Regions from separate parts of the Streptomyces sp. NPDC059866 genome, predicted to be linked through region 4. Evidence: riboswitches for the same ligand, from Rfam matches in the RefSeq annotation. Region 4 holds a riboswitch; each other region holds the start of a gene.

Region 1 (7,778 bases), on a different contig from region 4:
CCGACCGTCGTCGCCATCGCCGCGATGCCGCTGTTGGTCAGCGTCGAGACGAACAGCCCGAGCGCCGCGATCCCGATCAGTGACGCGGCGACGACCAGGGCGATCAGCAGGGCCCGGCCCAGCCCCTCGGCGAAGCTGATCCGCGTACCGGAGATGGTCGTCAGATCGCCGAGCGGGAAGAGCAGCGCGCCGACCGTCAGTGCCGAGACGGCGACGACGAGGGTGGCCGTCAGGCAGAAGGCCATCGTGGTCGCGTACTTGGTGAGCAGCAGGCGGGTACGGCCGGCGGGGGCAACCAGGAGGTAGCGCAGGGTTCCGGCGTTCGCCTCGCCGGCGATCGCGTCGCCCGCGACGACGCCGACGGCCATCGGCAGGAAGAACGGGAGGGTCGCGGCGAGGGCGGTGAAGACGAGGAACAGTCCGTTGTTGGTGATCTGCGTGATGAACGCCGGACCCCCGCCGCCCTCCGGACCGCCTGAGCCGCCCAGCGTCGAGCCGTCACTCGTCTCGATCTTCACGGCGATGCCGACCAGGACCGGGACGGCGGCGAGCACACCGAGCAGCGCGAGCGTGCGCCAGCGGCCGAAGGTGACGGCGAGTTCGCTGCGCAGCAGACCGAAGGTCCACAGCGGGCTGCGGCGGGAGCCGATGGCCTCAACCTGCGACATCGAAACCCTCCCCCGTCAGCGCCACGAACGCGTCCTCCAGGGAGGCCCGTTCCACCCCGAAGCCGCGGACCCGCACCCCCGCCGCCACCAACGCGGCGCTGAGGTCGGCGAGTTCCCCGTCCGGTGGCTCCCCGGTCACCCGGTCCTCGTCGACGATGACGTCCGCGACCCCGCGTTCCTTCAGCACCCGGGCCGCGTCGCCGGTGTCCGGTGTGGTCACCACCAGCCGACCCCTGATGCCCGCCGCCAGGTCCGTCACCGCACCCTGGGTGATCAGCCGGCCCTGCGCCATCACCGCGGCGTGCGTGCACACCTGCTCGATCTCGTCGAGGAGGTGGGAGGAGAGGAACACGGTGGTGCCCTCGGAGGCCAGCTCCCGGATCAGCGCCCGGATCTCCCGCATGCCCTGCGGGTCGAGCCCGTTGGTCGGTTCGTCGAGGACGAGCAGGCGCCTTGGCTGGAGCAGCGCGGCCGCGAGTCCGAGCCGCTGCTTCATGCCCAGGGAGTACGCCTTGGCCTTCTTGCCGGCGGCCGCCGCGAGCCCGACCCGGTCCAGCGCCGCGGCGACACGGGCCCGCCGGGTGCGGGGATCGGCGGCGGGGTCTGCGGAGTCGTAGCGCAGGAGGTTGTCGCGGCCGGAGAGGAAGCCGTACAGGGCCGGGCCCTCGATGAGGGCGCCCACGTGCGGGAGCACGGCGCGCGTGGCCCGGGGCATGGGCCGCCCCAGCACGTGCGCCGTGCCCGACGTGGGCTCGATCAGACCCATCAGCATGCGGATGGTGGTGGTCTTGCCGGAGCCGTTGGGGCCGAGGAAGCCGAAGACGCTGCCCGCCGGGACGGTCAGATCGAGCCCGTCGACGGCGAGCTGTCCGCCGCGGTAGCGCTTGGTCAGGGCGCGGGTGTGGATGACGCCGTCACCCGCGCCCTGCTCTGCCGTGGCGGACGGTTCGTCCATGGGCTCCCCCGATTCGTCGTGCGCGTACGGTACTTACCGCCCCTTCCGTACGGTACTCACTGCCCGGAGTCGGCCGCCTTCACCAGGGCGTCCTTGGTGACCGCGCCGACGTAGACCTTGCCGTCGTCCGTGATCAGGGCGTTGACCAGACGGGTCTTGAAGACCGTGCCGGAGCCGAACTTGCCCTTCACCTCGTCGCCGAGCGAGCCCAGGAAGCTGCCCATGTCGCCGCCGGCGGCGTCGGAGGGCATGCCGCCCTCTGCGCCGGTGTCGAGGACGGCGACGGAGTTCCAGCCCTCGCCGATGACGTTCAGTCCGTCGAGGCCCTTGCCGAGGTCCTCCGCGGACTTCCGCTCGTGCTCCGGCGCCGCCTCCAGGCTGTCGCCCTCGGTCACCTTCGCACCCTTGGGCGGGGTGAAGTCGAAGGTCGACGCGGCCGGCTTGGCGAAGCTGACCTGGGTGAAGCCCGCGTCCACCACGGCGGCACCGCCGCTCGCCGGGGTCAGCGTGAACTTCAGCGGCAGGCCGGTCTCCGCATCCACCGCCACACTGATCGCGCCCACCGTGGAACCGGACTGCTTCGGCTCGATGAGCAGCTTGTACGCGTCGCGGCCGGCCACCTGCGCGGTGCCGTCGACGGTCACGGACGTCGTGTCGTCCACCGCCTTCAGGGCCTCCTCGGTGAGGTCCTTGGGCGTGGCCGGCACCTCCTCGGACGCCTTGCCGTCCGCGGCCTCGGTGGCAGTGCCGTGGTAGACCTCGTTGGACGCGCTGTCGTAGCCCCACACGTCCTTGCCGTTGTGGATCAGGCTGTATTCGGCGGCGTTCTCCAGCAGCGACAGCTTCTGCCGGTCCGGGCCGTCGGCGGCGACGCGCAGCGTGTGCGTGCCGGATGCCAGCTCGGTCAGCTTGGCCGACGGGTCGGCCGCGGAGCCCTCGCCCTCCGAGGGGGTCGCGCCGGACGTCAGCCCGCTCTCCAGGCCGCCCAGGTCGGGCAGTCCCAGATCGGTGCTGATCTTCACCGTGCCGGACAGCTGCTGCACGTCCGACTCGGCGATCTTCTCGATGAGTTGCTGTGCGGTGATCTCCGGCAGGTCGGGGCTGCCGGAGTCGGCGATCGCGGGGACGAGCCCGATGGTCCCCGCAGCCACCCCCAGGACCGCCGCCGGGACGACGTACCGCGCGGCCTTGCGCCGCCGCGCCGCGCGCAGTTCTTCGGCCTGCGCCGCGGTCGTGCTGTCGTCGGATTCGTACGGTGCCATGTGTGCCTTACCTCCGTCGTAGGCGGCGGCTGTCCGTCACTTCGCGTCCTCGCACTCGTCCACCCTGAGCCGCCATTCTCACCCGAATCGGTGAGGAGTGGTGTGTTCCGTGGTCTCCATCTGACCAAACCGGATGCGAAGAAGCGTCAGACCGCGGGCTCAACTCCGCGTACTGCTGCGGTATGACACAAGCAGGCGGCGCCTCCGCCGACCCGTAGGGGTCGTAGGGAGGCGCCGCCTCGATGCCGGGTCCCGGGGATGTCCCCCGGGGGGGGGGGCGTGTCCTAACCCGCGCGGTGCACCACCGCGTCGCACAGTTCGATGAGCGCCGCCTTGGCCTCGCACTCCCGCAGCGGTGCAAGCGCCGACCGCGCCTCCTCCGCGTACCGCACGGTGTCCCGTCGCGCCTGCTCCAGCGCGGGGTGCGCGCGCAGCGCGGCCAGCGCCTGCGCATGCCGGGCGTCGTCCGTCAGGTCGGAGTCCAGCAGCTCGCACAGGGCGATGTCCTCGGCCGTCCCCAGTCGGGCCGCGCGCTCGCGCAGCCGCAGCACGGGCAGGGTCGCGATGCCCTCCCGCAGATCCGTCCCCGGCGTCTTCCCGGACTCGTGGGAGTCGGACGCGATGTCCAGCACGTCGTCGGCGAGCTGGAAGGCGACGCCCAGCCGTTCGCCGTACTGCGTCAGGACGTTCACGAGCGACTCGTCGGCGCCCGACATCATCGCGCCGAAGCGGCACGAGACCGCCACCAGCGACCCCGTCTTGCCGGCCAGTACGTCCAGGTAGTGCTCGACCGGGTCGCGCCCGTCCGACGGCCCGGCCGTCTCCAGGATCTGACCGGTGACGAGCCGTTCGAACGCCTCCGCCTGTACCCGCACCGCCTCCGGCCCGAGGTCTGCCAGGATGTGCGAGGCACGGGCGAAGAGGAAGTCGCCGGTGAGGACCGCGACCGAGTTGCCCCAGCGGGCGTTCGCGCTCGGTACCCCGCGCCGTACCTCCGCCTCGTCCATCACGTCGTCGTGGTACAGCGTCGCGAGGTGGGTCAGCTCCACGACCACGGCCGAGGGCACGACCCCGGGCGCGTACGGGTCACCGAACTGCGCGGCGAGCATCACCAGCAGCGGGCGGAACCGCTTGCCTCCGGCCCGCACCAGGTGCTGCGCGGCCTCCGTGATGAACGGGACCTCGCTCTTGGTTGCTTCGAGCAACCCTTCCTCGACAGCCGCCAATCCGGCCTGGACATCGGCTTCCAGAGCCTGGTCCCGCACGCTCAGCCCGAACGGCCCGACGACGGTCACGAGGGGTCTCCTGTCTGCTGGTGTCTACCGGCGGTTACGCGGTTTGTCGATACGTCGCTGCTTCACTCAAGTCAGCGTATCCGGTCACGTTTCGATCACCGAGGGCGCCCGGGGTTACAGGCCGGGCTGTATCGGATCACGAGCGGTATGTTTTCGATCAGTTGATACGAGCAGTTATTTACCGACTTAATACGAATGAGTGAGCTTTGTCCCGTATTGTCCCAGCTGCTCCGCCTCACCTCCGACCATTCGGGTGACCTCGACGCACATCCGTACACTCCTGCACCCCTCCCCGTGAGGTGACTCTGACCTCCAATGGGGTGATTTGCACAGAAGGCGGAGAGACTCCCTTCCGCCGCACTTGGGAGAAGCGCACCCCATGCACAGCTGATTGATGGGCACTTGAGCCTATTGCCCGATTTGACACTCTTGCGCCCCGCGCGTGACGTGACTCACCTTCACCTGCCGACAGGTTTCAACAGTCGGCGACCATCCGGCTTTTCCCGCTTGCAAGTTGAGCCTTGGCACACGCAAAGGCTCAAGCTGACAAAACACCCCAGACAAAGATCAAACAGCATGTTGCATGAACCAGCCACTTGTTTCCGACATGTGCTCTCGCATACGTTCCGGGCCAGTCGGGCGGACGCCGAATCCTGCCGCCGCCCGGTACCACCGATGACGAGACCACTCACGCACGGCAGGAGCGGGGGACCCAGGTAAGTCGCCGGGCCGGACGTCGTACGACGCACCGGAACGGCTTGGGGTGAAGTTGCGCTCGCAAGGGCGCGGCCGGGCACCTCCCAGCCCGAACCCGACAGCTCACCTCGCAGGCGAAGGAGAGGAACAGCCCCATGCCTGCAAACGGTCAGCTCCGCACCCGCACCCCCCGCATAGCCCGCATGGCCCGCAAGCTCACGGTCGCCGGCACCGGCGCGGCCGTGCTCGCCCTGCCGCTCATCGGTGCGAGCACCGCATCGGCCGCCACCCCCACCGCGGTGACCGCGAAGACCGCCACCACGGCGTACTCCGACAACCTCGACGGCTGGATCCGCGAGTCGCTCGCCATCATGGCGAAGCACGGAATCCCGGGCTCCTACAACGGCATCTACCGCAACGTCATGCGCGAGTCGTCCGGCAACCCGGCCGCCATCAACAACTGGGACTCCAACGCGGCCAAGGGCACCCCGTCCAAGGGCCTGCTCCAGGTCATCGACCCGACCTTCGCCGCGTACCACGTGCCCGGCACGGCCTACGACCCGTTCGACCCGGTCGCCAACATCACCGCCGCCTGCAACTACGCAGCCGACCGCTACGGCTCGATCGACAACGTCTTCGGCGCCTACTGAGCCCTTCGCGCCTACTGAACCTTCGTACCCACCGAGGGCCTGCGCCCGCCGAGCCGCTGCGGGCGCCGGTCCTCGGTGAGGAGCCGTTCGAGGACGACGGCGACGCCGTCGTCCTCGTTCGAGAGAGTGATCTCGTCGGACACCGCCTTCAGTTCGGGGTGCGCGTTGGCCATGGCGACGCCGTGGGCGGCCCAGTCGAACATCGGGATGTCGTTGGGCATGTCCCCGAAGGCGATGGTGTCCTCGGGGCGCAGCCCCAGATGCCGGGCCGCCAGCGCCAGCCCCGTCGCCTTGGTGATGCCGGACGGCTGAAGCTCGACCGTCCCGGGCCCCGACATGGTGACCGTCGCGAGCGAACCCACCACCGAGCGGGCCACCGACGCCAACTCGTCGTCGGAGAGGGTGGGATGGCGCAGCAGCACCTTGCTGATGGGCTCGCACCACAGGTCGTCACGCCGGCCGACCCGCACCGCCGGCAACGTCGGGTGCGGCATCCGATACCCCGGTTCGATGAGCGTCAGGCCGTCGACGCCGTCCTGGTCGACGGCCGCGTACACCGTGCCCACCTCCGCCTCGATCTTGCCGAGCGCGGTCTCGGCCAGTTCCCGGTCCAGGGTGACCGACCACAGCAGACGGTCCACGCCGGCGTCGTACAACTGCGCGCCCTGCCCGCACACCGCGAGCCCCCCGCCGCCCAGGAACTTCAGCAGCGGCCGCACCCTGGGCGCCGGCCGTCCCGTCACCACCAGATGCCGGGCACCGGCCGCCGAGACCCGCGCGAGCGCGGTGAGCGACCGGTCGGAGACCGTGTCGTCGCCGCGCAGCAGCGTTCCGTCCAGGTCGGTGGCGATGAGGGCGTACGCGGTGCGCTCGGCATATGCGATGGGTGCGGCCATGATCAGAGAATACGGACACCGCGCCCACGCCGTTCACCCCCAACTCCCTTCCACCTCTCCACATTTCAGCGGTCCGGCTCCTCGGTGCCGGCCGCGGCCGGGCGAAGGCGCGGCGCGGACAGTGGGTCACGGACGGCAGGACACGGACAGCGGGACGAGGCCGCGGGACGTATACGACCCCCTCATTCCTGACATTACGGACTCTTCGCGCGCTTAAGTCACTGCCCAAGACGGCCGCCGCAGCCGTAACGTGTGCCGCGAACCGCATGGACCGTACGTACGAAAGTGAGGCAGCACCCCAATGCCCCCCTTCGATGTCCCCGAGGGCGACCCCTTCGGTCCGCACAACCTTCCGTACGGCGTTTTCTCACCCGCCGGGTCCACCGAACGCACCGTCGGCGTCCGCCTCGGCGACCACGTCCTCGACGCCGGCGCGGCGGCGCTGGCGCTCGGCTCCCCCTACGCCGCCCTGCTGGCCCGGCCCACCCTGAACCCACTGCTCGCCGCCGGCCGCACCGCCTGGTCGGACGTCCGGCGGGCGCTGACCGCCTGGGTGACGGTGCCGTCCCACCGCGAAACCCTCGCGCCTCTGATGCACCCCCTCTCCTCGGTGACCCTGCACCTGCCCTTCGAGGTCGCGGACTACGTCGACTTCTACGCCTCAGAGAACCACGCCCGGAACGTCGGCCAGATCTTCCGCCCCGACGCCGCCGACTCACTCACCCCCAACTGGAAGCATCTGCCGATCGGTTACCACGGCCGCTCCGGCACGGTCGTCGTCTCCGGCACGGATGTCATCCGCCCCTCCGGCCAGCGCAAGGCCCCGACCGACCCCGCGCCCGTCTTCGGGCCGTCCGTCCGCCTGGACATCGAGGCGGAGGTCGGCTTCGTCGTCGGCACCCCGTCCCCGCTGGGCCGACCCGTTCCGCTGGCCGGCTTCCGCGACCACGTCTTCGGCCTGTGCCTCCTCAACGACTGGTCCGCGCGCGACATCCAGGCCTGGGAGTACGTCCCCCTCGGCCCCTTCCTCGGCAAGTCCTTCGCCACGTCGGTGTCGGCCTGGATCACCCCGCTGGACGCGCTGGACGAGGCACGGGTGGCCCCACCGCAGCGCACCCACCCCCTCCTCCCGTACCTGGACGACACGGACGACGAACCCGGCGGCTACGACCTGCGCATCACCGTCGCTCTCAACGGTCACGTCATCTCGGAACCCCCCTTCTCCACCATGTACTGGACGGCCGCCCAGCAACTCGCCCACATGACCGTCAACGGCGCATCCCTGCGCGCCGGCGACCTGTACGGCTCGGGCACGGTGAGCGGCCCGACCGAACGCGAACGCGGCTCCCTCCTCGA
Region 2 (7,778 bases), on a different contig from region 4:
GAAGACATCGGGAGTTCCTCGAAGCGGGCGATCCCTTCTCGCTTCGAGGTGCGAAGCGACGAGGCCGTGTGGGTCAGGAACTCCAGCCGGTCCTGATCCCCGGCGGCCGCATCCAGCCTCGTGAGGAAGCCTGGCGGCAGATCCTGGTCCGGGGATGTCTTCAGCTCCTCGGCGATGAGGTCGAGGAGGGCTGCCAGCGTGGCGCTCGGCATGGCCCACCTCGCTGTGGCGCAGCTGTCCAGTGTTCGGTTGATGCGTGCGATCTCGTCGGCGAACGGTGCCGTCCCGCCTCGTTCGCGTGCCGAGGCGAGGATGTCGACGAGCCTCGCCACCATCCCGTTGTTGAAGACGGCGCCGGTATAGGAAGTCACGGTCGGCCGCTGCAGTTCACGCGACGGACCACGCGATGCCGTCGAGGATGTCGTGCTCGCTCACGACGACCTCCTCCGCGCCGGTCCGTTCCATGATCGACAGCAGGACGAGAGCCCCCGCCGCGATGACGTCCACCCGCCCCGGATGCATGGACGGGACGGCCGCGCGTTCGGCGTGGGTGGAGTGCAGCAGCCAGTCGGTGATCTCGCGGACCCTGTCGTGGGAGACACGGGAGTGGTGGATGCGGGCCGAGTCGTACTCGGGCAGGTTCTGCGCGATCGCCGACACCGTCGTCACCGAGCCGGCCAGGCCGACCAGCGTGTGCGCCTCGCGCAGCGGCACCGTCTCCTCGGCGAGGTCGAGGGCCGCCTCGATGTCCGCCCGCATCGCGGCGATCTGCTCCTCGGTCGGCGGGTCGGAGACCACGCCGTCGCGGACCAGGTGCCGTTCGGTCATCCGCACACAGCCGACGTCGACCGAGCGCGCCGCGCGGACGTGGTCCTCGCCGACGACGAACTCGGTCGAGCCGCCGCCGATGTCCACGACGAGGTAGGGCTTGGGGAGATGGTCGTGTTCCGCCAGCTCCCTGGTCGCGCCGGTGAAGGAGAACTCGGCCTCCTGGTCGCCGGTGATGACCTCAGGTTCGACGCCCAGAATGTCCATGACCCCGCGCACGAAGTCGTCCCGGTTCTCGGCGTCCCGGGAGGCGGAGGTGGCGACGAAGCGGAGCCGCTCGGCGCCGTGCTCCTTGATGATCGCGGCGTACTCGCGGCAGGCCGCGAAGGTCCGCTCCAGGGCCTCGGGGGCCAGGCGGCCGGTGCGGTCGACGCCCTGGCCGAGCCGCACGATCGTCATACGGCGGTCCAGGTCGACGAGTTCGCCGGTGGCCGGGTCTGCGTCGGCGACCAACAGCCGGATGGAGTTCGTGCCGCAGTCGACGGCGGCCACTCGGGTCACTGGTCGTTCTCCTCGTTCGGTACGGTCACGCAGGCGCCCTTGCGCCACCACTCCGGCAGCATGGCGAGGGCCTCGTCGCCGAGGGGGTTCACGCCGGGTCCGGCGGCCAGCGAGTGGGCGACCAGGACGTGCAGGCACTTCACCCGGTCCGGCATGCCGCCGGCGCTCGGGAAGCCCTTCAGCTCCTCGATCTCGTCCCGGCGCCGGATGTAGTCCTCGTGCGCGGCGCGGTAGGCGGCGGCGAGCTCGGGGTCGGTCTCCAGGCGGGCCGTCATCTCCTTCATCACGCCGTTCGCCTCCAGGGTGCCGATCGCCGAGGACGCCTTGGGGCAGGTCAGGTAGTACAGCGTCGGGAAGGGCGTGCCGTCGGGCAGCCGCGGGGCGGTCTCCACGACGTCCGGCTGCCCGCACGGGCACCGGTGCGCGATGGCGCGCAACCCGCGCGGCGGCCGGCCGAGCTGCTGCTTGAAGGCCTCGACGTCCGCGTCGGTGGGCTCGGTGCGCGGGGTGGGCGGCGGGGGGGTCTCCATGACGTTCTTTCTCTTGTGTTCACTGGTCGGAGGCGTCGGACTTGTCGACGCCGTCCCAGACGTTCGCGTACCAGGGGCGGTCGGCCGCCCCGGAGTCGGCGTGCGACTGCTCGGCCGCGTCCGGGTCGATCACGACGTAACCGGTCTCCCCCGGCATCACATAGTGCAGTCGCTGCCGGATCTGCTGCTCCGCGTACGCGTCGTCCTGCCAGCGTGCCTTGAGGTCGCGCAGTTCCTCGACCCGCTGCCGGGCCTGTTCCTGCTGCCGCTGGAGGTCGGCGATCTCGGCGCGCTGGGCGACGTACTGCCTTATCGGATAGGCGAGGGCGACCACCAGCGAGCAGACGACGAGCGCGAGCAGTGCGGCGCGGCCGGTCAGCCGGGAGCGGCGGGCCTGGCGCCGGGTCTGGGAGCGGTAGACGCGGGCGGCCGTCTGCTCGCCGAGCAGCCGGATCCTGGTCGTGGTGGAGAAACGGTCCCGGTCCTTGGCGGCCATCTCCCACTCCCGTCACACGCGCGTACGTCCCCGCACACGGTACGGGACCGAGTACGGGGACGTACGTACGACGCTTCCTACGAGGCTCGCTCAGCCCTTGAAGCGGGGGAACGCCGAGCGGCCGGCGTACACCGCGGCGTCGTCGAGGATCTCCTCGATGCGCAGCAGCTGGTTGTACTTGGCGACGCGCTCGGAGCGGGCCGGGGCGCCGGTCTTGATCTGACCGCAGTTGGTGGCGACGGCCAGGTCGGCGATGGTGACGTCCTCGGTCTCGCCGGAGCGGTGGGACATCATGCACTTGAAGCCGTTGCGCTGGGCCATCTCGACGGCGTCCAGGGTCTCGGTCAGCGAGCCGATCTGGTTGACCTTGACCAGCAGGGCGTTGGCGGCGCCCTCCTCGATGCCCCTGGCCAGGCGCTCGGGGTTGGTGACGAACAGGTCGTCGCCGACGAGCTGGACCTTGTCACCGAGCTTGGCGGTGATGGTCTTCCAGCCCTCCCAGTCGTCCTCGAACAGCGGGTCCTCGATGGAGACCAGCGGGTAGGCGTCGACCAGCTCGGCGTAGTACTCGGTCATCTCGGCGGCCGAGCGCGCCTTGCCCTCGAAGAGGTAGGAGCCGTCCTTGTAGAACTCGGACGCGGCGACGTCGAGCGCAAGGGCGATCTGCTCGCCGGGGGTGTAGCCGGCCTCCTTGATCGCCTCGAGGATGAGGTCGAGGGCCTCGCGGTTGGAGCCGAGGTTGGGGGCGAAGCCGCCCTCGTCGCCGAGGCCGGTGGCCAGGCCCTTGCTCTTCAGGACCTTCTTGAGGGTGTGGTAGACCTCGGTGCCCCAGCGCAGGGCCTCGGAGAAGGACTCCGCGCCGATCGGGGCGATCATGAACTCCTGGATGTCCACGTTGGAGTCGGCGTGCGAGCCGCCGTTCAGGATGTTCATCATCGGCACCGGCAGCAGGTGCGCGTTCGGGCCGCCCAGGTAGCGGAAGAGCGGCAGGTCGCTGGCCTCGGAGGCGGCGTGCGCGACGGCGAGCGAGACGCCGAGGATGGCGTTGGCGCCGAGGGAGCCCTTGTTGTCGGTGGCGTCCAGGTCGAACATCGCCTGGTCGATCAGGCGCTGCTCGGTGGCGTCGTAGCCGACCAGCTCAGGGCCGATCTGCTCGATGACGGCCAGGACGGCCTTCTCGACGCCCTTGCCCTGGTAGCGGTTGGGGTCGCCGTCGCGGAGCTCGATGGCCTCGAAGGCGCCCGTGGAGGCGCCGGACGGAACGGCGGCACGACCCGTGCTGCCGTCGTCGAGGCCGACCTCGACCTCGACCGTGGGGTTGCCTCGGGAGTCCAGGATTTCCCGGGCTACGACGACGTCGATGGACGGCACGAGCATCTCCTTCGTGGATGTGACGCGGTTTAGCAGGACCGCAGCGGCTCTGCGAGACGAGCCTAACCGGCTCCGTGGGATCGGCCAGCCGGTCGCCCGCCCCGTGGACGGAACCGATCGTAAATTGTTTCCGAATGGAACAAAGACGGTTCCTCAAGAATGAGGGCCCGAGCGAAGAACGAGGGCACGAGCGGTGACACAAAAGCCCCGCCCCGGCGCGTACGGGGGAACACGCGCCGGGGCGGGGGCCCGCGGGGACGGGGGGACCCTCACGGGGGTCTGCGAAGCCCGGATCGCTTCAGGTCAGGTGAAGCTGCCGACCCGGGTGGACCCGGATTACTTCAGGTGCAGCTGCTGACCGGGGTAGATGAGGTCGGCGTCCTCGACGATGTCCTTGTTCAGCTGGAACAGCTTCTCCCAGCCGCCCTCGACATCGTGCTTCTCGGCGATGGTGCTGAGCGTGTCGCCGGTGACGACCTTGTACTCGCCGTCACCCTTCGCGACCTTCTCACCGGTCGGGGCGGTGACGGTCTTCTGCGCCGGGCGCTCCTGCGAACGGGAGGCCGGCTGCTGCTCGGTCGAGCGGGTGGTGGTCTCGGTGCTGCTCTGCGAGGAGCCCTCCGAGGAGGAGTCGCTCGCGCCACCGCCGGTGTACGTGGCGTTCGACAGGCCCGTGCCGCAGTGCGGCCAGGCACCCTTGCCCTGACCCGCGAGCACCTTCTCGGCGATCTGGATCTGCTGCGCCTTGGTGGCCTGGTCGGCCGTGGCGGCGTACTGCGTGCCGCCGTACGCGGCCCAGGTGGAGGCGGAGAACTGCAGACCGCCGTAGTAGCCGTTGCCGGTGTTGATGGACCAGTTGCCGCCCGACTCGCACTGGGCGACGGCGTCCCACTCGGAGGCGGTGGCGGCGGAGGCGCTGCCGGCCGCCATCAGCGGGGCGGCGACGGCGGCGGCGCCGGTGACGCCGACGACGGCTATGGCGCGAGCGGCCTTGGACGGACGACGGTGCTTGCCCTTGCTGGAAAACAGCATGGAGAGATCCCCTCACCGACGCCTGCGAGGTGAGCTGTCGGGTTCGGGCCGGTTGAGTTGCCCGGCCACGCCCCTGTGGGGAGGCGTGACTTCACCCCAAGCCGTACCGGCTCAACTGTCCGGTGCGGCGCTTACCTTGGGTCCCCCGCTCCTGCCTACGGCGCTTGACGCGACGACTGTTCCCGAACGGCCGCTGGCAGGATTCGGCGTTGCGGCAGCCGGGGCTCGCGTTGGCGAGCGGTCATGACCGTAGACACGCGATTGGCGGAATTTCAAAGAGGATCAGGGCCTCTGAGACTCATCCCACACTTTCACCAAACCGGACATTAGGCGCGAAGTGTGACGTGAACTCCCGCTACTTTTCGCCCGGTTCGACCCCGACATCCAGCGTCTGACCGGGGATGATGTGGTTGGGGTCGGCGCCGACGGTCTCCTCGTTGTCCGCATAGAGCACGGGCCACCCCCCTTGGACGCCAAGGGAGTCGGCGATGCCCCAGAGGCTGTCCCCCTCGCGCACGGTGTACGACCCGTCGGCGGCATCGCGGGCGGAGGCGCTGTCGCGCGAGGCGTGACGGCCCGAGGAATCGGCCGTACGAGCGTCGGCGGCGTCCTCGTCGGCGCTGTCGCCGCGATGCCTGCCCGTCCCGGTGTCGATCAGACCGGAATCACCTTCACTCTGCCCAGAGTTGTCCGATTCCGTGCCCTTCGGGGTGACTGTGGGCGAGCTGTCGGATTCCTGAGAGTTGCCCGAGGTGGAGTCGGTGGGCGTCGGGCTCGCGGAACCGTCCGTCGCATTCGATGACGAGTCAGACGACGGGGACGGCGCGGTGGATTCAGGCGAAGATCCTGCCGAATCAGACGAACCGGACGAGCTGGAGGAACCGGACAAGCCGAGCGAGTTACGCAGGCTCTCGGAAGTGTCCGACGAGGTGTCACCGGCCACACCCGTGTCCACATCGGCCGACCCCTTGTCGGCGTTGAGACCGGAGGTGAGCCCGCAGGTGCCCCACGCGCCCACGCCCTGGTCCGCGAGCACCTTCTCGGCGACGGCTATCTGCTGCGAACGACTGGCCTGGTCGGCGCTGGCCGCGTACGCGAGGCCGCCGTACCGCTCCCAGTCCTCCTGGGACAACTGCAGCCCTCCGTAGTACCCGTCGCCCGCGTTGGCGCTCCAGGAGCCGCCGCTCTCGCACTCCGCCACCCGGTCCCACGTCGTGCCGCTGGCCGCGCTCGCGCCGGTGGCGCCGAGGAGTGGGATGGCGATGGCGGACCCGGTCACGCCGGCCGCGACCACGAGGGCCGGAACCTGGCGGGGGCGACGGTGACGACCGTTCCCGGAGAGCATGCGGGGACCTTTCACGAGACAGCAGTGACCGGCGCGGCGACTGGTGTTCGACGTCGCGCTGATGGGTGAACGTATCGGCAGTCGATCACTTGTCACAAGTTAATGCCGCGCAGATCACGTGAAGATCACAGAGTTGAGGTCGTGTCACGTTTTCGGTGCCGGAGTGGAGGGTTCCGGTCGAATCCGGGGAGTTGCCTTACGAAATGGGCGTGAACTCCACGGGCAGCGTGCGCAGTCCGCGCATGATGAGGCCGCCGCGCCAGCGCAACTCGCTCGGGTCCACGGCCAGTCGGAGGTCCGGGAGGCGGGTGAGGAGGGTCGCGAGCGCGGTCTGCCCCTCCAGACGGGCGAGCGGGGCGCCGAGGCAGTAGTGGATGCCGTGCCCGTAGCCGAGGTGCTGGTTGTCACGGCGGGCGAGGTCGAGGGTGTCCGGATCGGCGAACCGCTGCGGATCCCGGTCCGCGGCGGCGAGTACGACGAGCACGGGGTCGCCGGGCGCGATGTCCTGCCCTCCGACGGTGAGCGGCTGGGTGGCGAACCGCCAGGTGGCCAGCTCCACCGGGCCGTCGTAGCGCAGGAGTTCCTCGACCCCGGTTTCCAGGAGGCCACGGTCGCCGGTGGCGAGGGCCTGCTGGAGGCGGGTGCGCTGTTCGGGGTGGGTGAGCAGGGCGTAGGTGCCGTTGCCGATCAGGTTGACGGTGGTCTCGAACCCGGCGAACAGCAGGATGAACGCCATCGCCGCGGCCTCGTTCTCGGTGAGGTGCTCGCCGTGGTCGGAGGCGCGGATGAGGCCGGAGATGAGGTCCTCGCCCGGGACCGGTTCGGAGGAGAGCGACTCTCGCTTGCGGTGGATGAGGTCGGCAAGATAGCCGCGCATCTTCTTCACCGACCGCGCGACCCCGCCCCGCGGCCCTCCCCCGTGCCGGATCATCATGCCCGCCCAGTCCCGGAAGTCGTCCTGGTCCTCGCGGGGGACGCCGAGCAGGTCGCAGATGGCGTAGATGGGGAGCGGGAAGGCGAACTCGTGGATGAGGTCGGCGGAGCCGGTGCGGGCGAACCGGTCGAGGAGGTCGTCGGTGAGCTCCTGCACCCGGGGCGCGAACTCGGCGACGCGGCGGGGCGTGAAGGCCTTGGAGACGAGCCGGCGGAGGCGGGTGTGGTCCGGCGGGTCGATGTTGAGCAGATGCGTCATCAGCTCCGCCTTGCGCTCACCGGGGATGCCCGTCTTGCCCTTGGCGTGCGCGGGCTCGTCGTGGTGGGCGGGGTTCTTGCTGAGCCGCTGGTCGGCGAGGGCCTGCTTGGCGTCGGCGTAACGGGTGACCAGCCAGGCCTCCACACCGCTGGGGAGCCGTGTCCGGTGGACGGGGGCGTGCTCACGGAGCCAGGCGTAGGCCGGGTAGGGGTTGGTGGCGAACTCCCACGTGAAGAGCTCGGGGGCGTCCTGGTGGGGGCTCGGGCGGTGGGGCTGGCTGGTCACCCGTTGACGGTATCCGGAGGCGGAGGGGCGGGTGACATCGGTCGTCGGTCGGCATCGGTCGCCGGTCGCCGGTCGCCGGGTGACATCGGTCGCCGGGTGACATCGGTCGCTGGTCGGCGAGTGACGTCAGTCGCCGGTCCCGGCTGTGTCTGAATCCATCCGCTGTCCCCGGCTCTCGGTCTCCTGTCCCCGGCTCTC
Region 3 (7,778 bases), on a different contig from region 4:
GCACCAAAAACGAGCGACGCGCTCAGGTTCTGCGCAGTCGAAGGTGACCTGGAACTGCTTGATCAATGCCATCGGCCCACCGTAGCAGGGGGATTCTGTTGCTCAATTCCCGGTCGGAATCCGCATGTTGACGAGCGGATGGCCCTTGCGAGCCGCTGCTGTGTCGTGCGGTTGCAGGGGGTGCTCCCGCTCGGACTCCGACATGGTTGCGAGGACTTCCGTCACGCGCTTCAGCCCATCCGCGGTCAGCCCTCACCCACAAGGTCGAGGTCGTCACGAGACGCCTCCGGGGTGATCTCCGGAACGGGCCACTTGCGGTTCAGCGGCAGGGACACATCCCGCCACCAGGGGCGCGTGGGGAGGATTCCAGCGGGCTCGAAGGGCTCGCCCGGAACAGGGACGGCGACCGCCTGTCCGACCGCGCCGGCGGCGTCCATCGTCCACTCGCCGGGCTCGGCCCAGGCATGCGGGGCGAGGTTGAAGGTCCCCCAGTGGATCGGCAGCAGCACACCGCCCGGCTCCCCGCCCTGAAGGTCGAGGTGGGCGCGCATGCCCTCGTCCGGAGTCATGTGGATGTCGGGCCAGAACTCGCTGTACGCGCCGAGCTGGATCATCGTCGCGTCGAACGGGCCGTAGTCGGCGCCGATGTCCTGGAAGCCCTCGAAGTACCCGGTGTCACCGCTGTGGAATATCCGGTGCTCGTCCCCCGCCACGACCCAGGAGGCCCACAGCGTGTGCTGGGTGTTGCGCAGGCCACGGCCGCAGAAGTGACGGGCGGGGGTGGCGGTCAGGGTGAGCCCGCCGACCCGCGTCGTCTCGTGCCACTCCAGTTCGCGCAGCCGCTCGGCGGACACGCCCCAGTGTTCGAGGTGTGCGCCGACGCCGAGCGGGACGGCGAACAGGGTGTCCGTGCCGGCCAGCGCCTTGATCGTGGGCATGTCCAGGTGGTCGTAGTGGTCGTGCGAGATGACCACGACGTCGACCGGGCCGAGCGCCGCCAGCGGGACCGGCACCGGGTGCAGGCGCTTGGGGCCGGCGAAGGGGAACGGTGAGCAGCGCTCACCCCAGACCGGGTCGAAGAGCACCCGCTGTCCGTCGATCTCCGCGAGGACGCTGGAGTGGCCCATCCAGGTCAGCCGCAGCCCGGTGACCGGCGGCTTGGCGAGGTCGGCGAGCGTGGTGGCATGCACCGGCACCGCACCCTTCGGGGAGCGGCGCCTGCGATCTTCCTTGTCGAAGTACTTCTTCGCGAAGTCCAGTGGCGACCCCGACGGCCGGGTCCGGGAGGGGCCGCCGGGGTTCTGGAAGACCCCGTCCTTGAAGTAGGGAGATCTGCGGATGCGCGCCATGCGCTCACCGCTCGGATCCGCGCCGAAGGCCTCGGGCTGCAGCGCGCGGAGCCCGGAGCTCAGGGAACGGGAACCGGCCACGGTACCTCCAGGTGGAGTCGGTAAGGCCTCCCATTATGGTCCGCCCCTCCGACACTCCTGCACCGACCAGGCGCCATACTGAACCGGGAGTCAGTAATCACTGGCCGATCCGCCCCGAGGAGTCTCCATATGACCGCCCCCCTGCTGTCGCTCACCTGGACCGACCACGTCACCGGCCGCCAGGGCTTCCTGGTCGTCGACCGGCTGGTGCGCGGCGTCGCCAGCGGTGGGCTGCGGATGCGCGCGGGCTGCACGTCGGACGAGGTCACCGGGCTCGCGCGCGGCATGACCACGAAGGAGGCGCTGCACTACAACCCCGAGGGCCGCTACGTCCCGCTCGGCGGCGCCAAGGGCGGTATCGACTGCGACCCGCGGGACCCGGAGGCGTACGGAATCCTGGTGCGGTACCTGCGGGCCATGCGGCCGTACGTCGAGAGCTGCTGGACCACGGGCGAGGACCTCGGCCTCACCCAGGACCTCGTGGACCGGGCCGCCACCGATGCAGGGCTCGTCTCGTCGATCCAGGCCGTGTATCCGCTGCTCGACGACGAGGCCACCGCCAGGCAGAGGCTCGCCGACGCGTTCGCGGTCGAGGTGGACGGCATCGGGCTCGACGAGCTGGTCGGCGGCTGTGGGGTCGCCGAGTCGCTGCTCACGGCCCTCGACCGGGCCGGAGTGCCGTATGCCGGGACGCGGGTCGCCGTCCAAGGGCTGGGCACCATGGGTGGGGCCACCGCACGGTTCCTCGCGCGCGCGGGTCTGACGATCGTGGCGGTCGCCGACATCAAGGGCACCATCGCCAACCCCGACGGGCTCGACGTCGAGGCGCTGCTCGCCGCGCGGGACGCGTACGGCGTGGTGGACCGCGGCGTACTGCGGCCCGGGGACCGTGAACTGGCCGGTGACGCCTGGCTGTCCGCCGACGCGGAGGTGCTGGTGCCGGCGGCGGTCTCCTACGCGATCGACACCACGAACCAGGACCGGATCACCGCCCGCTGGATCGTCGAGGCGGCCAACATGCCCGTACTGCCGGAGGCGGAGGAGCTGCTGACCGCGCGCGGAGTCACGGTCCTGCCGGACGTGGTGGTCAACTCCGGGACGAACGCCTGGTGGTGGTGGACCCTCTTCGGCGACATCGGCGCCGACGCGGACGAGGCGTTCACGTACACGCGCCGCTCGATGCGCGCTCTCGTCGAGCTCGTCCTGTCCCGCGCGCAGACCGACGGCACGACACCACGGACCGCCGCGCACGCCGTCGCGGCGGCCCGGCTCCCGGTGCTCGCGGAACGCTACGGCTGGTACCGGTGACGGCCGCACGCGCGCGTGCGCACCGATGGTGCGACAGGGCCTAGGGTGAACGCGTGGCGAGAGTGCGGTTGAGCGTGCAGGAACGGCGCGAGGAGTTGTTGCGCGCCGCCGTGGAGCAGATCGAGGCGCGGGGTGTCGCGGCGGTCCGGATCGCCGACGTGGCCTCCACGCTCGGCGTGAGCAACGCGCTGGTGCTCTATCACTTCTCGACGAAGGAAAAGCTCGTCGCCGCCGCGTTCGCATACGCCGCCGAGGACGACCTGGCCCAGCTGAGCAAGCTGCTCGGCCGGCGCACGACGGCGCTGCGCCGGCTCCGGTCGGCCGTGCGCTGGTACGCCCCGACCGGCCAGGCCAAGGGCTGGCGGCTGTGGATAGAGGGCTGGGCTGCCGCCCTGCGCGAGCCGGCCCTGCAGGAGGTCACCCGGGACCTCGACAAGCGCTGGAAGGCGGCGATCGCCGAGGTCATCGCCGAGGGCGTGGCCGCCGGCGAGTTCCGCTGCCCGGACCCCATGGGCGCGGCGCTGCGGCTGACGGCCCTGCTCGACGGCCTCGCCGTCCAGCTGACGTCGTACCCGGGCGCACTGTCCCGCGCCCGGGCCCAGGAGTGGGCCGACGAGGCGCTCGCCCGCGAGCTCGGACTGGCCGAGGTGCCGTCGGCGGGGCACGCGTGAGCCGTCCGCGAGGACAGGTTGCGGTTCAAGGCGTACGCCCGTCAGCGCCGGAGGCGGGCCGATCCGACGCAGGCGATCGGAACGACCCGCTCCCCCGGCGTCCGCCACGGATGTGCCTCAAGCCACCGACGCGATCCGCATCCTGATGTCGTCCGGCGACAGCGTCCCCTTCGCCGTCACGTGGTCGCCCGACGACTCGCCGCGCAGCCGGCGGCCGATCCACGGCACCAGGTACTCGCGCGCCCATTGGACGTCGTCCCGCCGGACGTCGAGCGTGCCGCGCGGCGGAACCGGCGGCCAGGGCTGCTCCGGATCGGCGGGGACGGGGAGGCCGAGGACCTGACCGGCCCGCAGCGCCACGCGGGTGTGCCCCTCGGGCGAGAGGTGCAGCCGGTCGTCGTCCCAGGCCCTGCGGTCCTGAACGGACTTGAGGGACCACAGGTCGAGCACCGGACAGCCGTACCGGTCGGCGATGGCCCGCACATGCCCGTTGTAGGTGGCGATCTTGCCGCGCAGGTGCTTCAGCAGGGGTACGCCCCGGGTGTCGAAGCCGGTCGTCACCATCACCGTGCCCGCGACGGCCGTCAGCGCGGCGATCGCCCGCTCGAAGCGCTCGGCGACGTCGTCCGGGTCGGTGCCGGGCCGGAGGATGTCGTTGCCGCCGGCGCAGAACGAGACCAGGTCCGGCGCGCGTTCGACGGCCCGCGGAAGCTGGTCCGCCACGATCTGGTCGAGCAGTTTTCCGCGTACGGCGAGGTTCGTGTACTGGAAGTCGCCCTCGGCTCGGCGGTCCGCGAGCAGTACGGCGAAGCGGTCGGCCCAGCCGACGAACGCCCCGTCGGGGCCGGGGTCGCCTACGCCCTCGGTGAAGCTGTCCCCCACCGCCACGTACGACCCGATCACTGATCTGCTGTCATTCTTCGAATCGTCTGCCACGTCGGGACATGATTCCGCGTCGAATGTGACCTACGCGACCGTAGGAAGAGGTTGACGGGCGGTGAGATAAGCCACTGCCAAAAGGTTGGTCAACTGTGGAATAACCGCTCCGTCCGCGCACACCGAAGGCCGGACCCGGGGATCGGGGTCCGGCCTTCGGTGGCGTGAGAGCGCGTGCGTCAGCCGACGGAGACGCCGTGCGAGCGGAGGTACGCGACCGGGTCCACGTCCGAGCCGTAGTTCGGCGTGGTGCGGATCTCGAAGTGCAGGTGCGGACCGGTCGAGTTGCCGGTCGAGCCCGAGAAGCCGACCTGCTGGCCCGCGGTCACGGTCTGGCCGGCGGAGACGGACAGCGAGGACAGGTGGGCGTACTGGGCGTAGTAGCCGTCGGCCAGCTTGAGGACGACCTGGTTGCCGTACGCACCGGCCCAGCCCGCGGAGACGACCGTGCCTGCGCCGACGGCCTTGAGCGGGGTGCCCGTCGGCGTGGCGAAGTCGACGCCGGTGTGGTAGCCGCTGGACCACATGCTGCCCGCCACCTTGTAGGCGGTGCCGACGGCGACGCCCTCAACGGGGGAGGAGTAACCGCTGGAGGTGCCGGCGGAGGTCTGGGTGGCCGTCGACGTGTTCGACGCGGAGGACTCGGCGGACGACGACTGATCGGACGGCTTCGCCGAGGACTCCGTCGAGTTCGACGACTTCGAGGCCTCGGACGCCTCCGACGACTCCGACGAGGAAGGGGACGAAGCGGACGACGGCTCGTCCGTGCCCGCCGCGGCCTTCTTGCCGATCGTGAGCTTCAGGCCGGGGTGGATCAGCGACGGGTTGTCGCCGACGACCTCACGGTTGTCCTGGTAGAGCTTCTGCCAGCCACCGCTGACGTTCTGCCCCTCGGCGATCTTCGCAAGATAGTCGCCGATCTTCACCGAATAGGTCCTCACACCGGCGTTCTTGGCGGCGGACTTCTTTTCGGCGGCCTTCTTCTGGGCGGTGGCCTTCTCTGCGGCGACCGACTGAACGGCGTTTTCCGGAGCGGACTGCGCAGTGGCGGCATGGGCGCCGGCGGCCCCCATCAGCGGGAGGGCGAGTGCGGCGCCACCGGTTCCGGCAATGGCGATGGAACGGGTGAAACGCTGGGTCTTCGGACGGCGGTGCTTACCCTTCGCGGGCATGGCGAATTCCTCTCCGGCGCCTGCGAGGTGAGCTGTCGGGTGCGGACTGGAGATGCCCGGCCGCGCCGAAGCGCGGCTGTACCCCTAGCCGTTCCGGAGACCGGAACAGGCATTTGTACCTGTGGGTCCCCCGCTCCTGCCGTACACGGGTGGGTTTGCGCGGGCACCGGGCGGCGGCAGGATTAGGCGTCCGCCCGGATCGGTGTGGAACGTAAGCGACCAAGACGCAATGGGACAAGCAAGAGGTTCCGCACGAACACCCACTTCTTGATCAGTTCACCGAATTCACCGTCACCCTCCGTGGATTCCGAAACCGTCATGTTCCGCAAATGCCCTTGAAAAGCGCTTGGATTACGTGGACATGACGGGCGACGCACGGTCACGGATATGACGCTGCTCACGTGACGTCGCTCCAGGTTCCTTTATTCCCGAGCGACTTGGAATGAAGAGGTTAATTCGGACAGAAGAGTCAGATGCGGCGCAGTCGGAGAACCGTCGCATCGAGGTCACCCCGCAGCCCGGTGCGCAGTCCGTGGTGCAGCAGTACGGCACCCCGGTGCACTTCGCCCGTTTCGCGGCATTCGTACGATGCGGTGGGGTCGAGGCCACGCAGCCGCAGCGCCGGGACGGGCTCCCCGTAGCTCTGCGCCTGAAGCCAGGCGAGCACGACGGCCTCGTCGCCGCGTACGTACTGGACGGCGCTCAGCCCGCCCCGTGGCGGCCGCAGCCGGTGGAGGTCCCCGCGCTGCACGAGTGGCCGGATCTCCTTGTAGAGCGCCACCCAGTCCCGGGCCTCCGCGAGCTCCTCGTCGGTCCACCGGGTGAGGTCACCCCCGACGCCGAGCACCCCGGCCATGGCGCTGACGAAGCGGAAGCGCAACGAGCTGACCCGGCCGTTGAGCTGGGCGTTGGGGCTGTCGGTGACCCAGGCGGCCATCACGCGCGCGGGATGAATCTGACTGAAGCCGTCCTGGATGGCGAGCCGGTCGAGCGGATCGGTGTTGTCGGAGGTCCACACCTGGTCGGTACGGCTCATCACACCGAGGTCGATGCGACCGCCGCCGCCCGAGCAGGACTCGAAGGCGACACCGGGGTGGGCCGCCCGCAGCCGGTCCACCAGGGCGTACACGGCGCGCACATGGTCGACCCACAGCCGCTGCGGATACGGCTCGCCGGGCCAGCCGGCATCGGTGAAGCAACGGTTGAAGTCCCACTTGACGTAGTCGATCGGGGCGCTGGACAGGAGCCCGTGCAGCTGCTCCCAGAGGTAGTCCTGCACATCCTCCCGCGCGAGGTTCAGTACGAGCTGATTACGAAGTTCTGTCCGCTTTCGCCCCGGTTGGAACTGCACCCAGTCCGGATGGGCGCGGTACAGCTCGCTGTCCGGGTTGACCATCTCGGGCTCGACCCAGATCCCGAACTGCATCCCGAGGGCGTGCACGTCGTCGGCGAGCGGCTTGAGCCCGGCCGGGAAGCGGTCGGGGTTGGGTGTCCAGTCGCCGAGCCCGGCGCGGTCGCTGGTGCGCGCCCCGAACCAGCCGTCGTCGACCACGAACAGCTCGACGCCGATCGCCGCGGCCCGCCGGGCGAGCGCCCGCTGCTGCTCCTCGCTGATGTCGAACTCGGTGGCCTCCCAGGAGTTGAAAAGCACCGGCCGGTCCCGCTCGGCGTCCGGAATGACGTACGCCCGCTGATAGGCGTGCCAGGCGCGACTGGCACCGCCGAAGCCGCCGTCGCTGAAGAGGCCGGCGAAGACAGGGGTGGTGAAGGACTCCCCCGCCGCCAGCCGCAGCAGGCCGGAGTCGTCGTAACCGGCTCCGCCGGTGATCTGCACGCGCGCGTCCGGCAGTTGCGCGACGGCGATCCGCCACGAGCCCGACCAGGCGAGGGCGCAGCCGTAGACCTCGCCGCGCTCCTCGGTCGCGTCGGTGTCCAGCGCCACCCACGGCAGATGCTGGTGTCCGGTGTGTCCGCGGCGGCTGCCGATGACCTTCTCACCGTAGGTGAGGGGGGAGCGCACGAGCCGGGACTCCGCGGCCCAGCGGCCGTGCAGCTGGGACAGCCGCCATGCGTCGCGGTCCGGCAGGGTCCAGGTCGCGGAGTCGGCACGCAGCAGCTCGGCCTCGGGCCCGTCGTTGTGCAGGGTCACCCAGCGCTCCACGACGTCGTCACGCATCCGGTAGTGCAGGGTGATCGCCAGCCCGGCGTCGCGGAAGCGCAGCCGCAGCTCCTGGTCCGCGGTCTCGTGGGCCTCGAAACGC
Region 4 (7,778 bases):
CTCGGCCTGCCCGTGATCTGGGTACGCCTGGTCTTCGTCGGGCTGTTCATGGCCGACGGCCTCGGCGCGCTGCTCTACGCCGCGTTCTGGTTCTTCGTGCCGCTCGGCGTCGGTGGCGTCGAAGCACAGAAGCCACCGTCCCTGGTCACCACGGAGACCTCTCCCGACGGCCGGCGCAAACTCATGGCCCGCAAGCCGGACAAGGGCCAGATAGTCGCCCTGCTGCTCATGGTCGTCGTGGCCATGGTCTTCGTGGGCAACGTCAACCTGGGCACCGGCGCCCAGGCCTACCTCTGGCCGACCGTGCTCGTCGGCGCGGGCGTCGCCCTGGTGTGGCGCCAGGCCGACAACGCCCGCCGGGCCCGCTGGGTCGAGGTCGGCCGCCGCAAACGAACGCTCACGCTGCTGCGCGCAGTGGCCGGCGTCCTGCTGGTCACCGCCGGTGTCACCGGCATCTTCGTGCTGCAGGGCTCCGCAGCCCACCTCGGCTCCGTCCTGCAGGCGGCTCTCGCGGTCCTCGTCGGGATAACGCTCCTCGCCGGCCCCTACCTCGTGCGCATGACCCAGGACCTCTCCGAGGAGCGTCTGATGCGCATCCGCGCCCAGGAGCGGGCGGAGGTCGCCGCCCATGTCCACGACTCCGTGCTGCACACCCTGACCCTGATCCAGCGCAACGCGGAGAACGCCGGCGAGGTGCGCCGTCTCGCCCGCGCCCAGGAGCGCGACCTGCGCACCTGGTTGTACAAGCCCGAGGGCACCGGCAAGGACGAGGCCGACGAGCCGACCGCCCTCGCCGACGCGGTGCGGCGCAACGCCGCCGAGGTCGAGGACAAGCACGGCGTCCCCATAGAGGTCGTCGTGGTCGGCGACTGCCCGCTCGACGAGAAGATCGGCGCACAGATGCAGGCCGCACGCGAGGCAATGGTCAACGCCGCCAAGTACGGTGGCGAGGGCGGCGCCGTGCAGGTCTACGCCGAAGTCGAGGGGAAGACGGTCTTCGTGTCCGTGCGGGACCGCGGACCCGGCTTCGACCTCGACTCGATACCCGCCGACCGCATGGGCGTCAGAGAATCGATCATCGGCCGCATGGAGCGCAACGGCGGTACGGCCCGGTTGCGGGCGGTGCCGGGCGGCGGCACCGAGGTCGAGCTGGAGATGGAGAGGGCGGAGAAGACGTCATGAGCGACCCGACCGAGGCGAACGGCACGGCAGGGGAGGCGGCCGCGTCCGCTGAGCCGCCGGGCGGCGGTGCCGGGCGGCGTCACGTGCGCGTGGTGCTCGTCGACGACCACCGGATGTTCCGCACGGGAGTCCAGGCCGAGATCGGACAGACCGAGCAGACCGGCGTCGAGGTCGTCGGCGAGGCCGCGGACGTCGACCAGGCGGTCACGGTCATCACCGCGACCCGGCCCGAGGTCGTCCTCCTCGACGTGCACCTCCCGGGCGGCGGCGGGGTGGAAGTCCTGCGCCGCTGCGCCACGTTGATGGCCGACACCGAGCAGCCGGTCCGCTTCCTCGCGCTGTCCGTCTCGGACGCGGCAGAGGACGTGATCGGTGTGATCCGGGGCGGCGCCCGGGGGTACGTGACGAAGACGATCACGGGTACGGACCTGGTCGACTCCATCTTCCGGGTCCAGGAAGGCGACGCGGTCTTCTCCCCGCGCCTCGCCGGTTTCGTCCTGGACGCCTTCGCCTCCACCGACGCGCCTCCCGTCGACGAGGACCTCGACCGCCTCACCCAGCGGGAACGCGAGGTCCTCCGCCTGATCGCCCGCGGCTACGCGTACAAGGAGATCGCCAAGCAGCTCTTCATCTCCGTGAAGACGGTGGAGTCCCATGTCTCGGCGGTCCTGCGCAAGCTCCAGCTGTCCAACCGGCACGAGCTGACGCGGTGGGCGACGGCACGACGGCTGGTGTGAGGCCCGGCCTCATACCACTCGGGTCGCTCCGGAGAAGGGCATCTCGTCGATCGGGGCCAGCCGTACCGGCGCCGAGGGGTTCGGAGCGTGGATCATCTGGCCGTTGCCGACGTAGATGCCGACGTGACTGATGCCGGAGTAGAAGAACACCAGGTCGCCGGGGAGGAGTTCGGAGCGGGAGACGCGGCGGCCGGCGTCGATCTGGGCGTAGGTGGTGCGGGGCAGGGAGACACCGGCGGAGCGGTACGCGGCCTGGATCAGGCCCGAGCAGTCGAAGGCGTCCGGGCCGGTCGCGCCCCAGACGTAGGGGCTGCCGAGCTTCTGGTAGGCGTACGAGACTGCCGCGGCGGAACGGGAGTTGGGTGCCGCGGCCGTGGCGGAGAGGCTGTCGCGTCCGGCCGTGGCAGCCCGCGAGGCGCGGTCCGTGCCCTCGCCCTCCGCGAGTCGCGCCCGCTCCTCGGCCGTCAGCCGGGACAGCAGCCGCCGAGCCGCGTCCAGCTTCCCGGTGATGGTCTTCTTGTGGCGTTTCAGCTCGGCCTGCCGCGACTGCAGTGAGGTCAGCTCGACGCGGGCGGCGCCGCGCAGCTGCTCGATCTCGCGCAGCTGTCTGCGGACCCGCGCCACGGCGGCGGACTGCCGGTTGCCCGCACGTTCGGCGAACGTGGCACCGTCGAGGTACCGGTCGGGGTTCTCGGAGAGCGCGAGTTGCAGCGCAGGGTCGAGGCCACCGCTCCGGTACTGCGCCGCGGCGAACGAACCGAGCGCAGCCCGCGCCGAGTTGAGCTGCTCCTCCTTGCGGGCGGCCTCGTCCTGCAGCGACTGAAGCCGTTCCTCCGCCGTCTCGGCCTTCTCCTTCGCCCCGTTGTACTTCTCCGTGGCGACCTCGGCCTCCTGGTACAGCTTGTCCACCCTGGCCTTGACCTGCCCCGGCGTCAGCTGCGGCTCGGCGTGCCCGATGCCGTCGACGCCGGTCGCGCTCGCCGCTCCCGCGATAGCGATCGTCGCCGCCGTACGGGCCCTGGTGCCGCCCGCCGAGCGTTGTCGGGGCTTGCGGTGCGCTGCCACTGGACTGCACGTCCTTTCGTACGACTCGGACGACCTGGACGACCCGGACGACCGCTGGTCCGTACGGCCACCGGGCGGACCGTGCTGACCGCTCCGATGCGGTCTCCGCGTCCGGCGGCGCCCCGTGCAGGGGGAGCGGGGCCGCCGCCGGACCTTCTCGGCGGAGGTGTCCGGCTGCCGCCCCTGGCCCGGACGGCGGTGGGGAGCCGGTCACCTGGTGCAGGACGCTAGACCTGGGTGTGTCGGACCGGTGACGCGTTGTGCGGAACTGACATGAGGGGACCGCGGGGCGACCGGATGTGACCGTGATCCCGGTCCGTGGCCGTCGCCTTCACGCAGCGCGATGACCGATGTGCGGTTTACGGGGCATGCGTGCATGCGGAGGTGCTATGGCGCGCATATATGCGTCCCGCGCCCCAGGCCGCCGGGCGCCGGGTCGGCAGGCCGGTGCCGGATGGTGCCTGGCCCCTGATTAGGCTCCGGCTCCATGGACGTACTCATCAACCTCTTCGTCGGCCTGCACATCATCGGCATCGCCGCCCTGCTCGGCGGTTTCTTCTCCCAGATGAAGGCGATGGGCGAGGGTACCGCCCGATTCGGCCCGGGGATGCTGCACGGTGCGCTGACCATGCTGGTCACCGGTGTGATCCTGGTCGGTCTCAACCAGGCCGACGACCAGTCTGTCAACAACATCAAGATCGGTGTGAAGCTGGCTCTGCTGATCGTGATCCTCGGTCTCGTCTACGTGAAGCGGGACGAGGAGAAGGTGGACAAGGGTCTGTTCGGCCTGGTGGGCCTGCTGACCATGGCGAACGTCTTCATCGCGGTGCTCTGGACCTGAGCCCCGGCCGAGGCCCGCGGCTCACGGTCCGGGGTGCCCGGGCGCCGCGGGGCGTACGACCTCCCGGGCGGCCGCGACCGCCCCGACCGCGACCGCGAGCCACGCCGCCACCGCGATCCACAGCAGCATCTCCCCGGGCCACCCGAGCCATGAGATGTCGACAGCGGCGGCGACAGCCAGGGCCGCCACTGCCGCCATACCCATCGAAAAGACCGTGGACCAGCGGCGCACGTCATGGCGCAGACGCGGCCGGACCACCTCGCCGGCGAGCAGTACGGCGTACCAGCCCAGGCCGAGGACCAGCAGGGCGACGGTCACGGTCCGCAGGACGCCGCTGTTGTCGTCGTTCCAGAGGTACAGGCCCGGTCCGTCGGCGGCGATGAGCTTGGCCCCGGCGAGCGCCGAGATCGCTGCCGCGCCGCCCGCGACCCACTGGTCCCCCGACCCCTCGATCACCTGCCGCAGATCGAAGCGGGCCAGGGCGAGGCCGTACAGCACGAGGCCCAGCCAGAAGAGTACGAGCGCCGCATGTGCGAGCCACGCCGCCGACTCGGCCTGCGCGAGGGTCGCGCCGAGCACGGCGAGTCCCTGTGTCGCCACCGTCCCGAGGAACACCGCCCCTGGCATACGCCGCCGCTGCCGGTGCCGCACGACGGGCACGAGCAGCACCGGCCACAGCAGCGTCGCCAGCGCCAGCAGCGCCGCGGCCAGGGGCTGCCGGTCCAGCGCGGAGAAACGGGTCCCCAGCACGGCGGTCGCGGCGACGGCGGTGAGCACCGCCGGTGTTCCCGCCTCCGTCATCCAGCGCTCCCGCTGCCGCAGCAGCCGTGTGACGACGTCCGCCACCAGGGCCAGCCATGCCGCGCAGGCCGCCACGAGGAGGATCCGGGACAGGACCTCGTAGCCCGTCAGGTGCAGGCCGACCGAGACGATACCGGTCGCCATGACGGCGGCCCCGGCCGCCGGCGGATGCTGCGCCCACCAGGCGCGGAGGGAGGAGGAGCCGGGCATGCGCCGATGCTAAGGAGCCCCCAGCGCCGCGCGAGCGGGCCACGCGCGCGGGCATGCGGAAAACCACGCGGGCGCGCGGCAACGGGCTCACACCGAGCGTGGGCCGTTTCGGCGGGTGCGCGAGCCTGCAGGCACGCCTCTCGTACGCGCCTGCCCGACAGCACCCCACGCGCGTGTGCCTGCGAAAAACGCCACCACGCGCGCGTGCCTGCGTAAACCCCGCCACGCGCGCGTGCCCACGGAAGCCTCCTCGGGGCGTGCCGTCCGGCCCGCCCCTTGCCTCCGCCCGTCAGGCCGGTCGTACCACGCTGTGGATGGACGACTCCCCGTCGTAGTAGATCGACTCCTCGCGCACGTATGTGCCGGGCTTCGGGGCGTGGATCATCATGCCGTTGCCGATGTAGATGCCGACGTGGGTGACGTCGTCGTAGAAGAAGACCAGGTCGCCGGGCTGGGCGGCTGCGAGGGAGACCGTGGTGCCCGCGTTCACCTGGTCGTAGGTGGTGCGCGGGAGGGAGACGCCGGCGGCCTTCCATGCGCCCTGGGTGAGGCCGGAGCAGTCGTAGGAGTCGGGGCCGGTCGCGCCCCAGACGTACGGCTTGCCGATCTGCGCGCGGGCGAAGGCGAGCGCCCTCTCGGCCTTGGTGGCGTACGAGGAGTCGGAGGTCGAGGTGTCTGAGCCGGTCTCGGTGCCCGTACCCGCACTTGTCGAGGAGCCGCTGTCGGTCTCCTGCTGCGCCTCCTGTTCCTGCAGAGCAGCCGCCTCCTGGCGCTGCCGCTCCTCCTCCGCCTGCTGCCGGGCGAGCTCCGCGGCCTTGCGCTCGGCCTCCTCCTGCTTCTTCTTCTCGATCGCCGCCAGCCGCGCCTTCTCCTCGGCGGTCAGCTGCGACAGCAGTTCGCGCGCGTCGGCGAGCTTCTTCTGGACGGTGGCCTTGGCCGTCTTCAGATCGCTCTGCGACTCCGTGAGCGTCTCGAGGCTCTCGGTGGCCTCCTGGCGCTTCTCCACCGTCGCGGACTGCTGGGTGAAGTAGTCGTCGACCGCGCCCTTCTGACGGCTGGTCAGCCGACCCATCAGCTGGGTCTGGTCGAAGTAGTCCTGCGGCGAGTCCGCGAGCAGGAAGGTCGCGGTGTCGGGGGCGGAGGCGCCGGTCCGGTACTGCGCCGCCGCGTACGAGCCCAGCTCCTCGCGCGCCTCGTTGAGTTTCTGGGTGCGCTGGGCGACGTCGTCGAGGAGGGTGTCGACCTGCTTGCGCTGTTTCTCGGTCTTCTCTTTGGCTGCGTTGTACTTCTCGGTCGCCGACTCCGCCTGGCGGTAGAGGTCGTCGACCTTCTTCTCGACCTCTTCCAGGCTCGGCTTGTCGTCGGCCGAGGGGGTGGCATTGGCCGTCTGGGAGAGCAGGGCCACAGACGTGAGGGCAGCCGTGGCAAGCGCGGGGGTCCGTATGCCTGCGACGCGCGCGCCCGTGGGACGCGACTTACGGTGCGACGCCAAAGGAGGCGACTCCTTCCATGGGCCGCCTACCGGGTTAGCTGTCGGGTTCGGGCGGGTGGTTCGGAAGGGTTGCCCTACGGTCCCCTCCCGGGAAGGGAGTCGGACCGATTCACCCCAGAGTCGGTTGGGTCCCCGGCTCCGGCAGCCACGGGGGCGCACCGGACTCGGCGGAGGCCGTGCGGCCCGGCGACGTTCGCCGGTGGGGGTCGTACGGCCTGCCCGGCACGGTAGCCAACTAGTGTGGTGCGTGTGAAGGTTGGTGGGTGATATGCCCGATACATTTTCGTGACCTCCAGTCAGTGGTCGCGGGTGGTAGTGGGGCAGGCCCGGAGAGTAAGCCGATGTGGGGTGGGTAGGGAGGGAAGATCGCGGGCCGCTGCAGCCGATGTGATTCCGGCCTCACCGCCAAGATCGACGGTGTTCCGGCCGGGGATGTTCTCGGGGCGGCCGCGGGTTGTCGGTGGGGCGCCCTAGACTCGGAGAGCGATGAGCAGCCTCTTTGACGACAGCTTCCTGGCGGACCTCCAGGCCCAGCGGGCCCCCGAGGAGCACCCGCCGCCGCCCGAGGACGATCACGTTCCGGAGCCGATCCCGGACGATCTGTTCGGCGGGAAGTTCGACGTGCCCCCGGACCGGGACATGTACTACCGCGACGGCGCCGCGCGTCCGGCCATGGACGCGGCAGCGCTCCTGGAGGGGTTGAACGACAACCAGCGCGCCGCCGTCGTCCACTCCGGCTCCCCCCTGCTCATCGTGGCCGGTGCCGGCTCCGGCAAGACCCGCGTGCTCACCCACCGCATCGCCCACCTCCTCGCCGAGCGGGGCGTGCACCCGGGCCAGATCCTCGCGATCACCTTCACCAACAAGGCCGCCGGCGAGATGAAGGAGCGCGTCGAGCAGCTCGTCGGTCCGCGTGCGAACGCGATGTGGGTCATGACCTTCCACAGCGCGTGCGTGCGCATCCTGCGCCGGGAGAGCAAGAAGCTCGGCTTCACGTCGTCGTTCTCGATCTATGACGCCGCCGACAGCAAACGACTCATGGCCCTGGTCTGCCGCGACCTGGACCTCGATCCCAAGCGCTACCCGCCCAAGTCCTTCAGCGCCAAGATCAGCAACCTCAAGAACGAGCTGATCGACGAGGAGGACTTCGCCGCCCAGGCCACCGACGGCTTCGAGAAGACCCTCGCCCAGGCCTACGCCCTGTACCAGTCGCGACTGCGCGAGGCGAACGCCCTCGACTTCGACGACCTGATCATGACGACGGTCAATCTGCTCCGCGCCTTCCCGGATGTCGCCGAGCACTACCGCCGCCGCTTCCGTCATGTACTCGTCGACGAGTACCAGGACACCAACCACGCCCAGTACGCCCTCGTACGCGAACTCGTCGGCACCGGCGGGCACGGCGAGGACGTACCGCCCAGCGAGGGCGGCCTGCCGCCCGCCGAGCTGT

What was found. Region 4 has a riboswitch for cyclic di-AMP ahead of ACFV7R_RS15495 (NlpC/P60 family protein). Riboswitches for the same ligand answer to the same signal wherever they lie in the genome.
Region 1: it holds a riboswitch for cyclic di-AMP, as region 4 does, so the genes downstream of both, ACFV7R_RS23475 (transglycosylase SLT domain-containing protein) here and ACFV7R_RS15495 (NlpC/P60 family protein) in region 4, are expected to answer to the same signal.
Region 2: it holds a riboswitch for cyclic di-AMP, as region 4 does, so the genes downstream of both, ACFV7R_RS10990 (transglycosylase family protein) here and ACFV7R_RS15495 (NlpC/P60 family protein) in region 4, are expected to answer to the same signal.
Region 3: it holds a riboswitch for cyclic di-AMP, as region 4 does, so the genes downstream of both, ACFV7R_RS38970 (peptidoglycan DD-metalloendopeptidase family protein) here and ACFV7R_RS15495 (NlpC/P60 family protein) in region 4, are expected to answer to the same signal.

Annotation. Positions count from the first base shown of each region.
Region 1 covers NZ_JBHWJT010000015.1:74,151-81,928, reverse strand. Annotated here, with positions in the region: gene ACFV7R_RS23495 (ABC transporter permease) at 1-668, opposite strand, end outside; gene ACFV7R_RS23490 (ABC transporter ATP-binding protein) at 655-1,623, opposite strand; gene ACFV7R_RS23485 (outer membrane lipoprotein carrier protein LolA) at 1,680-2,885, opposite strand; gene ACFV7R_RS23480 (polyprenyl synthetase family protein) at 3,170-4,180, opposite strand; cyclic di-AMP (ydaO/yuaA leader) riboswitch at 4,856-5,026, shown strand; gene ACFV7R_RS23475 (transglycosylase SLT domain-containing protein) at 5,032-5,526, shown strand; gene ACFV7R_RS23470 (HAD family hydrolase) at 5,538-6,422, opposite strand; gene fahA (fumarylacetoacetase) at 6,724-7,778, shown strand, end outside.
Region 2 covers NZ_JBHWJT010000006.1:104,750-112,527, forward strand. Annotated here, with positions in the region: gene ACFV7R_RS10965 (hypothetical protein) at 1-371, opposite strand, end outside; gene ACFV7R_RS10970 (exopolyphosphatase) at 388-1,329, opposite strand; gene ACFV7R_RS10975 (DUF501 domain-containing protein) at 1,326-1,859, opposite strand; gene ACFV7R_RS10980 (septum formation initiator family protein) at 1,879-2,355, opposite strand; gene eno (phosphopyruvate hydratase) at 2,446-3,726, opposite strand; gene ACFV7R_RS10990 (transglycosylase family protein) at 4,063-4,758, opposite strand; cyclic di-AMP (ydaO/yuaA leader) riboswitch at 4,763-4,931, opposite strand; gene ACFV7R_RS10995 (transglycosylase family protein) at 5,114-6,103, opposite strand; gene ACFV7R_RS11000 (cytochrome P450) at 6,300-7,580, opposite strand; gene ACFV7R_RS11005 (nucleoside triphosphate pyrophosphohydrolase) at 7,707-7,778, opposite strand, start outside.
Region 3 covers NZ_JBHWJT010000038.1:49,068-56,845, forward strand. Annotated here, with positions in the region: gene ACFV7R_RS38945 (VOC family protein) at 1-72, opposite strand, end outside; gene ACFV7R_RS38950 (MBL fold metallo-hydrolase) at 246-1,430, opposite strand; gene ACFV7R_RS38955 (Glu/Leu/Phe/Val dehydrogenase dimerization domain-containing protein) at 1,560-2,738, shown strand; gene ACFV7R_RS38960 (TetR family transcriptional regulator C-terminal domain-containing protein) at 2,792-3,409, shown strand; gene ACFV7R_RS38965 (SGNH/GDSL hydrolase family protein) at 3,527-4,312, opposite strand; gene ACFV7R_RS38970 (peptidoglycan DD-metalloendopeptidase family protein) at 4,525-5,517, opposite strand; cyclic di-AMP (ydaO/yuaA leader) riboswitch at 5,522-5,679, opposite strand; gene ACFV7R_RS38975 (alpha-galactosidase) at 5,987-7,778, opposite strand, start outside.
Region 4 covers NZ_JBHWJT010000008.1:338,765-346,542, reverse strand. Annotated here, with positions in the region: gene ACFV7R_RS15520 (ATP-binding protein) at 1-1,182, shown strand, start outside; gene ACFV7R_RS15515 (LuxR C-terminal-related transcriptional regulator) at 1,179-1,919, shown strand; gene ACFV7R_RS15510 (NlpC/P60 family protein) at 1,929-2,984, opposite strand; gene ACFV7R_RS15505 (hypothetical protein) at 3,472-3,825, shown strand; gene ACFV7R_RS15500 (tellurite resistance/C4-dicarboxylate transporter family protein) at 3,847-4,836, opposite strand; gene ACFV7R_RS15495 (NlpC/P60 family protein) at 5,126-6,328, opposite strand; cyclic di-AMP (ydaO/yuaA leader) riboswitch at 6,336-6,508, opposite strand; gene pcrA (DNA helicase PcrA) at 6,815-7,778, shown strand, end outside.